Regions from separate parts of the Burkholderia savannae genome, predicted to be linked through region 1. Evidence: predicted binding sites of a transcription regulator. Region 1 holds the regulator's gene; the other holds the start of a gene.
What was found. The regulator LexA, encoded in region 1, represses DNA repair genes until DNA is damaged. The targets are predictions, from matches to a motif close to ACTGTATNNNNATACAGT.

Region 1 (5,016 bases):
CGTGACGAAGATCGTCGCGAGCACGATGCCCGGCACGGCAAAGATGATCTGCACATCGTGCGCCTGCAGCCACGGCCCGAGCCAGCCCTGCGCGCCGAACAGCAGCACGTAGACGAGGCCCGAGATCACGGGCGACACCGAGAACGGCAGGTCGATGAGCGTCGTGAGGAGCGCGCGGCCCTTGAACTCGAACTTCGCGATCGCCCACGACGCACACACGCCGAACACGAGATTGAGCGGCACCGCGATCGCGGCCACGGTCAGCGTGAGCTTGATCGCCGACCACGCATCCGGGTCGGCGAGCGATTCGACGTAGAAATCGAAGCCCTTGCGCAGCGCCTCGACGAACACCGCCGCGAGCGGCACGACGAGAAAGAGCGCGAGGAACGCGAGCGCCGCGCCCGTGAGCAGCCAACGCACCGCGCGCGGCTCGCTGACGGGATCGAGGCGGCGTGCGCGCACGCCCGCGTCGGCGGCGCGGCGCGGCCCGCGGCTCGCATCGGCGGGCGCCGCGACTGCGCGGGACTGAGCGGCGTCTTGGCTCATTGCGCGCCTCCGAGTGCCGTCACCGCCTGCGCGGCGGGCGCCGGGCCGCTTGCGCCGCGGCTCGTGCGGCGCTGCAGGTACCACTGCAGCGTGTTGATGAAAAGCAGCATCACGAACGACACGACGAGCATCACGACCGCGAGCGCCGTCGCGCCCGCGTAGTCGTACTGCTCGAGCTTCGTGATGATCAGCAGCGACGTGATTTCCGACTTCATCGGCACGTTGCCGGCGATGAAGATCACCGAGCCGTATTCGCCGAGCGCGCGCGCGAACGCGAGCGCGAAGCCCGTCAGCAGCGCGGGCGTGACGGCGGGCAGCACGACGCGGCGGAACGTGAGCCAGCGCGACGCGCCGAGGCACGCGGCCGCCTCTTCCTGCTCGCGCTCGAAATCCTCGAGCACCGGCTGCACGGTGCGCACGACGAACGGCAGGCCGATGAACGTCAGCGCGACGAGCACGCCGAACGGCGTGAACGCGATCTTGATGCCGAGCGGCGCGAGATAGCTGCCGATCCAGCCGTTCTGCGCGTAGACGGCCGCGAGCGAGATGCCCGCGACCGACGTCGGCAGCGCGAACGGCAGGTCGACGATCGCGTCGACGAGCCGCTTGAACGGGAACGAGTAGCGCACGAGCACCCACGCGACGAGAAAGCCGAACGCCGCGTTGACGAGCGCGCCGCCGAGCGCGGCCGAGAACGTGAGCCGATAGGACGCGACGACGCGCGGCGACGTCGTCGCGGCGACGAACTGATCCCACGTGAGCGTGGCCGTCTTCAGAAAGGTGGCGGCGAGCGGGATCAGCACCACGAGGCTCAGGTAGGCCAGCGTGATGCCGAGCGTCACGCCGAATCCGGGCAGCGCGCTCGGCTTGCGGAAGGTGAACGTCGTCATGCGGAATGCTCTTCCAGGGTGATGCACATGGGTTCAACGGCTCGACGGACGCGCGTTGCACGCGCGTCCGTCGGCCCGGTATCGTTGTGTTGCGGCGGGCGCGCGCCCGTCACGGCGCGCGCCCGCCTTCGCTCATTGCGGCTTGTAGATCGAATCGAACACGCCGCCGTCGGCGAAATGCGTCTTTTGCGCATTGGTCCAGCCGCCGAACGTATCGTCGACCGTGTACAGCTTCAGCTTGGGGAACTGCTTCGTGAGCGCCGCCGGCACGTCCTTCGAGCGCGGCCGGTAGTAATTGCGCGCGGCGATCTCCTGCCCTTCCTTGCTGTACAGGAAGTTCAGGTAAGCCTCGGCGAGCTTGCGCGTGCCCTTCTTGTCGACGACCTTGTCGACCACCGCGACGGGCGGCTCCGCCAGAATGCTCGCCGACGGCACGACGATCTCGAACTTGTCGGCGCCGAACTCCTTGATCGACAGGAACGCCTCGTTCTCCCATGCGATCAGCACGTCGCCGATGCCGCGCTGCACGAAGCTCGTCGTCGCGCCGCGCGCGCCCGAATCGAGCACGCCCGCGTTCTTGTAGAGCTTCGTGATGAAGTCCTTCGCCGTCTGCGCGTTGCCGCCCGGCTTGTGCTGCGCGTACGCCCACGCGGCGAGATAGTTCCAGCGCGCGCCGCCCGACGTCTTCGGGTTCGGCGTGACGATCGACACGCCCGGCTTCACGAGATCGTCCCAGTCCTTGATGCCCTTCGGATTGCCCTTCCTCACGAGGAACACGATCGTCGACGTGTACGGCGACGCGTTGTCCGGCAGGCGCTTCTGCCAGTCCTTGTCGACGATGCCCTTGTTCGCGAGCGCGTCGATGTCGTACGCAAGCGCGAGCGTCACGACGTCCGCCTGCAGCCCGTCGAGCACCGAGCGCGCCTGCGCGCCCGAGCCGCCGTGCGACTGCTTGAAGTTCACCGTCTCGCCCGTCTTCGCCTTCCACGCCTTGCCGAACGCCTGATTGACGTCCTGGTAGAGCTCGCGCGTCGGATCGTAGGAGACGTTCAGGAACGTCGTGTCCGCGAGCGCCGGCGTGAGCGCGCCAAGCGCCGCCGCCGCGCCGAGCGCGAGTGATGCGATGAGACGGCGCGCGCCGCCCGCCAGCCCCGTATTGCGCTTGACCATCCGTTGTTCTCCAAATGTGTGGGTCATGGATTGCGATGTCGGGCCAGTCTAACGAACAGGTTTCATCATTAAAAATAATCGTTCCTCATTTTTTAATACTCAAAAGTGGTAACGACCGCCCGATCGACGGCTATCGCGACCGAAGCGCCGCTGCGACGCAGCCGGATCGCGGCGGAACCGCCGCGATAGCGCCGAACTTCAAGTAACGCTTGAATTTCCTCGGGCACTGTATAAAAATACAGCTCACTGTCTATCCATACAGTCATGCCATGATCAAACTCACCGCCCGTCAGCAGCAAGTGTTCGACTTGATCCGTCGCGCGATCGAGCGCTCGGGGTTTCCGCCCACGCGCGCGGAAATCGCCGCCGAGCTGGGCTTCAGCTCGCCGAACGCGGCCGAGGAGCACTTGCGGGCGCTCGCGCGCAAGGGCGTGATCGAACTGGCGGCGGGCGCGTCGCGCGGCATCCGCCTGCTCGGCCTCGAAGACGCGCCGCACCAGCTGACGCTGCCGCACGCGGCGCTGATGCAACTGTCGCTTCCGCTCGTGGGCCGCGTCGCGGCGGGTAGCCCGATCCTCGCGCAGGAGCACATTTCGCAACGTTACGCGTGCGATCCCGCGCTCTTCTCGAGCAAGCCGGACTACCTGCTGAAGGTGCGCGGCCTGTCGATGCGCGACGCCGGCATCCTCGACGGCGATCTGCTCGCCGTGCAGAAGCGAACCGAGGCGAAGGACGGGCAGATCATCGTCGCGCGACTCGGCGACGACGTCACGGTCAAGCGCCTGAAGCGCCGGCCGGGCGGCGTCGAGCTGATCGCCGAGAATCCCGATTACGAGAACATCTTCGTGAAGGCCGGCAGCGCGGAATTCGCGCTGGAAGGCGTCGCCGTCGGGCTGATCCGCCCGGGCGAGTTCTAAGCGCCTTTCGGCCAGCCGCGGCCCCGCCCGTCTATCCGCCATTCGACTGGATCAGGAGAACCCTATGGAACGCCTCGCCCGCCTGCTGCCCTTCCGCCAATTCGGCCGCCTGCGTCATCTGCGCGGGCGCACGCCATGTGCGCCGCTCGCCGCCGCCGCGCAGCCGCCCGGCGATGCCGACACGCAGCTGCCGTTGTCCGCTTTGCCGGCATTCGCGCGCGTGTCGCTGAACGGTTCGCTCCATCACGCGGAGCCCGCGCGACGCGCGCCGGTGCGCGTCTATCACGGGCCGTCGCGATTCATCATGGTGGGGACGGTCGACGCGATCTGCCGAATGATCGACCGGTGCATTGCCGAGGAACGTTCGTTGACTCAGCAAGGTCTCTGATCTTCCGGGTCCGTCCGTTTCGCCGTGGAGGCCGCTTGAATCCTGCCGTGCGCCCGCAAAAGCGTTTTCTGAAGCCGGTGTCGATCGTCATCGCGGTCGTCGTCGCCGTGTATGCGTATGCGTCGCCGTATCTCGCGCTCAGGCAAATCAAGCAGGCGATCGACTCGCGCGACGCACAGGCGATCAGCGCGCACGTCGATTTCCCCGCGCTGCGGATCAGCCTGAAGCAGCAGCTCACCGACGAATTGATGCGGCGCATCGACGCGCAAAAGCGCGACAATCCGCTCGCGATCATTGGCGCGTTGATCGGCTCGGCGCTCGTCGGCCCGCTCGTCGACGCCTATGCAACGCCCGACGGCGTCGCCGCGCTGTTGAGCGGCTTGCCACCGCGCGCGCAGCCGGGACAGCGGCCGCCCGAATTGAATCAACCGGGTGATCAAACGGCAAGCCTGCCCGCGTCGTCGGCACCCGGCGCGGTTGCCCCGGCAAGCAGCGCCGGCAACTCCGCCACCGCTTCGAGCGGCCCGACGCCCGCGGCAAGCAGCGCCGCAGCGCAAGCTGGGCCGTCGTCTGCGGCAAGCGTGCCCGCCGCCGCAGGTGCGCATCCTGACGCATCGCCGCAGACGAGCGCGCACTACCGGAGCTTCGACGAATTCGTCGTCACGTATCGTCGCGACGACGGTAGCACGCGCTATGCGGCGATATTTCGCCGCAGCGGAGTCTTCGGGTGGAAATTGTCAGCGGTCGATTTGCACGACGATTGAATGTGAATCCGCGCGTCGACCGCCCGCTTCACCAAGCAAGTAGGCCAAGACACATGCCGCGTACATCGCGTATACGCGTAAACCATGTACAGTTCGCCGACCATCCGGTGGGAGCGCCTTGCAGCGGGGAGCCGGAAGTCCGCTCACCTGAATGCCGCGTGCGCTCCCAGACGCACTGGAACCGGTTCTGTCCTTCTACACGCTCAACCGATGCCGGACACCGGCAACGGCCGAAGCAGCGAACACCAGCCTCGGCCGCGCGCGGCCGATTGGCATGTCACCGCCCCGACGCCGGAATGCGTCAGTGCCCGGTCGTCGCCGCGGCCGCTTCCCTCGCGCTT
Region 2 (5,016 bases), 1.1 Mb from region 1:
CGGCGCGCGACGGCGGCGCAGTCGCGAAGGCGATCGTCGGCGAGATCCGGCAGACGGCCGACGCGCTCGGCGCGCACGATGGCCCGGCATTCGCCGCGATGAAGGCGCAACTGGAAGACGGCGCGCGCGCGTTGTCGGCCGTCGTCGACTTCGTCGTCGCGAACGTGAAGGGCGATCCGAACGCGGTGTTTGCCGGCAGCGTGCCGTATCTGAAGCTCGCGGGCGTCGTGCTGTGCGGCTGGCAAATGGCGCGCGCGCTGCTCGCCGCGCAGCAAAAACGCGCCGACGATCCGAAGTTCTACGACGCGAAGATCGCGATCGCGCAGTTCTACGCAGAGCACATTCTCGCGCAGGCGAGCGGGCTCGAAGCGTCGATCGTCGGCGCGAAGGGCGGGCAGGGCGTGTTCGCGCTGACGGAAGACCAGTTCTGATCGTCCGGCTCGGCGGCTAGACGCCGAAACGAAACGCTGAAACGAAAAACGGCGCCCTTGGGCGCCGTTCCTTTTGAACGCGGCCGCGCATGCGGGCCGCCCGATTCGCGCGTCAGTGCGTCATGCGTAGGCGGGACGATGCTCGCCGTCCGTTTCGCTCAGATAGCGATGCACGGACAGGTCGTCCGCGCGGATCGCCGGCTTCTTGCCCGACATCAGGTCGGCGAGCAGTTGGCCGGAGCCGCACGACATCGTCCAGCCGAGCGTGCCGTGGCCCGTGTTGAGGAACAGGTTCGGCACCGGCGTGCGGCCGACGATCGGCGTGCCGTCCGGCGTCATCGGACGCAGGCCGGTCCAGAACGACGCGCTTGCGGTGTCGCCGCCGCCCGGGAACAGGTCGTTCACGCACATTTCGAGCGTTTCGCGGCGCGCCTGGCGCAGCCGCTTGTCGAAGCCGACGATCTCCGCCATCCCGCCCACGCGGATGCGATCGTCGAAGCGGGTGATCGCGATCTTGTAGGTTTCGTCGAGCACGGTCGACACCGGCGCCTTCGCCGCGTCGACGATCGGCGCGGTGATCGAATAGCCCTTCAGCGGATACACCGGAATCTTCACGAGATTCGCGACGAAGTCCGTCGAGTACGAGCCTAGCGCGACCACGTACGCGTCGGCGCGCACCATCTCGCCGCCGCAATGAACGCCCGCGATCTTACCGCCCGCGATGGCGAGCGCGTCGATGCTCGTGTTGAAGCGGAACTTCACGCCGAGCTGCTCGGCGAGCGCGGCGAGGCGCGTCGTGAAGAGCTGGCAGTCGCCCGTCTCGTCGCCCGGCAGCCGCAGGCCGCCCGTCAGCTTTTCCGAGACCGCGGCGAGCGCCGGTTCGGCCTTCTTCAGCTCGTCGCTCGACAGCAGCTCGAACGGCACGTTCGCCTCGCGTAGCACCGCGATGTCCTTCGCGGCGCCGTCGAGCTGCTGCTGCGTGCGGAAAACCTGGAGCGTGCCGCCCGTGCGTCCTTCGTACTGGATGCCCGTGTCGGCGCGCAGCGCCTGCAGGCAGTCGCGGCTGTATTCGGCGAGGCGCACCATCCGGCCCTTGTTCAGCGCGTAGCGCTCGGTCGTGCAGTTGCGCAGCATCTGCCACATCCATTGCAGTTGGAATCGCGTGCCGTCGAGGCGGATCGCGAGCGGCGCATGCTTTTCGAACATCCACTTGACGGCCTTCAGCGGCACGCCGGGCGCGGCCCACGGCGCCGCGTAGCCGGGCGAGATCTGGCCCGCGTTCGCAAAGCTCGTGTCGAGGGCGGGACCGGCCTCGCGGTCGATCACCGTGACTTCATGGCCCGCGCGAGCCAGATAATAGGCGCTCGCCACGCCGACCACGCCACTGCCCAAGATAACCACTCGCATAGCTGCTCCGGATAGAGAAGACGCCGGGCGGCGCGCGGCACACCCGGTGCGCTCTGCGATTTCCACCCAACCTAGTTTTTTGCGCTATGGTATTGTTGAGACTATAGGTTTTGTTATTGTATTTTTTCAATTTTCAGTAAAAAAACGATGAGAACCCAACGCCAGCCGGTACGCGCGCTCGACAAGCTCGACCGGCGCATTCTGAAGCTGCTGCAAGAGGACGGCCGCATGGCGATGAAGGACCTCGCCGAGCGCGTCGGCCTGACGGTCACGCCTTGCATCGAGCGGGTGCGGCGGATGGAGCGCGACGGCGTGATCACGGGCTATCACGCGCGCGTCGACCCGGCGCAGCTCGGCGCGGCGCTGCTCGTATTCGTCGAGATCACGCTCGATCACAAGAGCGGCAACATGTTCGAGCAGTTTCGGCGCGAGGTGATGAAGATCGACGAGGTGCTCGAATGCCATCTGGTGTCGGGCGACTTCGACTATCTGATCAAGGCGCGGATCGGCGAGATGGCCGACTACCGCAAGCTGCTCGGCGACATCCTGCTGCAACTGCCGGGCGCCGTGCAGTCGAAGAGTTATGTCGTGATGGAAGAGATCAAGGAGACGCTGGCGATCGCGGTCGACGAGTGAGGCGAGCGCGCGTGCGCGCGGGCGCGCGCGCGAATTCTCGGCGCTTGGCACAAACCGCCAATTACTGTATGTTTATACAGTAATTGGCGGTTTTGTCATTCGCGGCTCGGGCCGCGTAGCAGAGGCACGATGAACGATCGATCCGACGTCGAATATCCGGTAGCGCCGCCCGCGCCCCGCAAGGGGCGCGGCGCGGTGGGCAACCTGCAGGGGCGCTACGAGATCGTCGAGCGCGAGGCGGTCGACGACGGCTGGACGCGCGACGACGACGGCGAGCCGCCCGCCGCGTTGCGCACGCAGGTGTTCGAGGAGCGCGCGAGGACGATCCTCACGCGCAACGCGTCGCCGGACATCCCGTTCAACGTGTCGCTGAACCCGTATCGCGGCTGCGAGCACGGCTGCATCTACTGCTTCGCGCGGCCGACGCACAGCTATCTCGGGCTGTCGCCGGGGCTCGATTTCGAGAGCCGGATCTACGCAAAGGTGAACGCGGCGGAGTTGCTCGCGCGCGAGCTCGCGAAGCCCCGTTACGTGCCCGAGCCGATCGCGCTCGGCGTGAACACCGACGCGTATCAGCCGGTCGAGCGCGAGCTGGCGATCACGCGGCAGGTGATCCAGGTGATGCACGATCACGGGCAGCCGTTTGCCGCGATCACGAAGTCGTCGCTGATCGAGCGCGATCTCGATCTGCTCGCGCCGATGGCCGAGCGCCGGCAGGTGATGGCGGCCGTCACGATCACGACGCTCGATCCCGAGCTCGCGCGGGCGCTCGAGCCTCGCGCCGCGACGCCTTCGCGCCGGCTGCGGACGATCCGCGCGCTGCGCGACGCGGGCGTGCCCGTCGGCGTGAGCGTCGCGCCGATGATTCCGTTCGTCACCGAGCCCGATCTCGAGCGCGTGCTCGAGGCGTGCGCGGACGCTGGCGCGACGCATGCGAGCTATATCGTGCTGCGGCTGCCGTGGGAGGTCGCGCCGCTCTTCACCGAATGGCTCGCCGCGCATTTCCCGGATCGCGCGGAGCGCGTGATGGCGCGCGTGCGGGACATGCGCGGCGGCAAGGACTACGACTCGGATTTCAGCCGGCGAATGAAGGGGGACGGCATGTGGGCGGATCTGCTCAGGCAGCGCTTCCGGATGGCGGTCAAGCGCTGCGGGCTGAACGAACGCTCGCGCGGCATTCTCGATTTCTCGCGGTTCGGTGCGCAGCGGCAGTCGAAGCCGCGGACGCCGCTCGCGCGGCCGGGCAAGGCGGCGCAAGCGAAAGACGCGTCGCAGCTCAGCCTGTTCTAGAGCGCGTGATGCGCGCGGGGTATTCGTGCGGGGTATGTGTGTCGCGTCGGCCGCGCCTGCGCACGCATCATTGCGAAATTTGCTTGGCCGCCTCGACCTGCGATTCGAAGTACGTCTGGAACGCGAGCGCGAGCCCTGTCATCAGCAGGAACGCGCCGATCAGCAGCGAGAAGATGACGACGAACACGACGCCCCAGCCGGAGCGGCTGCGGCGGTCCGTTGCGGCGTTGAATTGCGCGTCCCATTTGTCGTCGGCGCGCAGCCCGTAGACGAGCGCGGCGAGGAAGGCGGCGAGCAGTGAAATCGCGCCGGGCATGACGAGCCACCAGCCGAGCGCGGCGCTGCGCCCCGAGGCCGCGAGCAGCAGGAACCCGGGAACGCCGACGATCGTCGCGAACACGTGCGCCCAGCCCGCGAGGTCTTTCCAGCCGTATAGATAGAAACGGTGCGCGCCGAGTGAGCCGAACAGGAAGGCGAGCAGTGCGGTGAGCGTCTTTGAGCGAAAGCGGGGCGGCGTGGTCGTGCTGCTGGACATGTCGGGCAGGCAGAGAGGTCTTCTTCGTGGACGCCCCGGCGAGGCGAGGCGGGGCGCGGCGGTCGGCTCGCATTCTACGATGTGGGGCGCGGCACGGTCACGCGATGGTTGCGTCAATGCGTCGCATCGTAGGTGATCCGGTAGATCGCGCCTGCGTAGTCGTCGCTGACGAGGAGCGAGCCGTCCGGCAGCGGCAGCACATCGGCGGGGCGTCCCCAGACGCTTTCGTCGGGCCGGAGCCACCCTTGGACGAAGGCCTCCTGGCGCGCCGACCGGCCGTCGGGCGAGGCGATCACTCGCATGACCCGGTAGCCGACCTTGCGGCTGCGGTTCCACGAACCGTGCTCGGCAATGAAGATATTGCCCCGGTAGTCGGGCGGGAACATGTCGCCCGTATAGAAGCGCATGCCGAGCGAGGCGACATGCGCGCCCAGCTTGAGCACAGGCGGCACGTAGCTCGCGCACGTGTGGCCGCCGCCGAACTGCGGATCGAGCACGTCGCCGCCGTGGCAGAACGGATAGCCGAAGTCGAGGCCCGCGCGCGGCGCACGGCTCAGCTTGTCGTCGGGGCGGTCGTCGCCCATCAGATCCCGGCCGTTGTCGGTGAACCAGAGCTCGTGCGTCGCCGGATGCCATGCGAAGCCGACCGTGTTGCGCACGCCGCGCGCATAGACCTCGTAGCCGCTGCCGTCGGGATTCATCCGGCCGATCATCGCG

Region 2: the regulator LexA is predicted to act here: its motif matches at 2,538-2,555, upstream of WS78_RS05065 (PA0069 family radical SAM protein).

Annotation. Positions count from the first base shown of each region.
Region 1 is NZ_CP013417.1:2,073,917-2,078,932, forward strand. Features, by position in the region: gene cysW (sulfate ABC transporter permease subunit CysW) at 1-546, opposite strand, end outside; gene cysT (sulfate ABC transporter permease subunit CysT) at 543-1,436, opposite strand; gene WS78_RS10125 (sulfate ABC transporter substrate-binding protein) at 1,569-2,606, opposite strand; gene WS78_RS10130 (sodium:proton symporter) at 2,699-2,872, opposite strand; gene lexA (transcriptional repressor LexA) at 2,876-3,523, shown strand; gene WS78_RS10140 (hypothetical protein) at 3,588-3,911, shown strand; gene WS78_RS10145 (DUF2939 domain-containing protein) at 3,947-4,675, shown strand; gene WS78_RS10150 (universal stress protein) at 4,977-5,016, opposite strand, start outside.
Region 2 is NZ_CP013417.1:1,005,981-1,010,996, forward strand. Features, by position in the region: gene WS78_RS05050 (acyl-CoA dehydrogenase) at 1-431, shown strand, start outside; gene WS78_RS05055 (D-amino acid dehydrogenase) at 552-1,838, opposite strand; gene WS78_RS05060 (Lrp/AsnC ligand binding domain-containing protein) at 1,986-2,474, shown strand; gene WS78_RS05065 (PA0069 family radical SAM protein) at 2,604-3,764, shown strand; gene WS78_RS05070 (NINE protein) at 3,832-4,299, opposite strand; gene WS78_RS05075 (PQQ-dependent sugar dehydrogenase) at 4,413-5,016, opposite strand, start outside.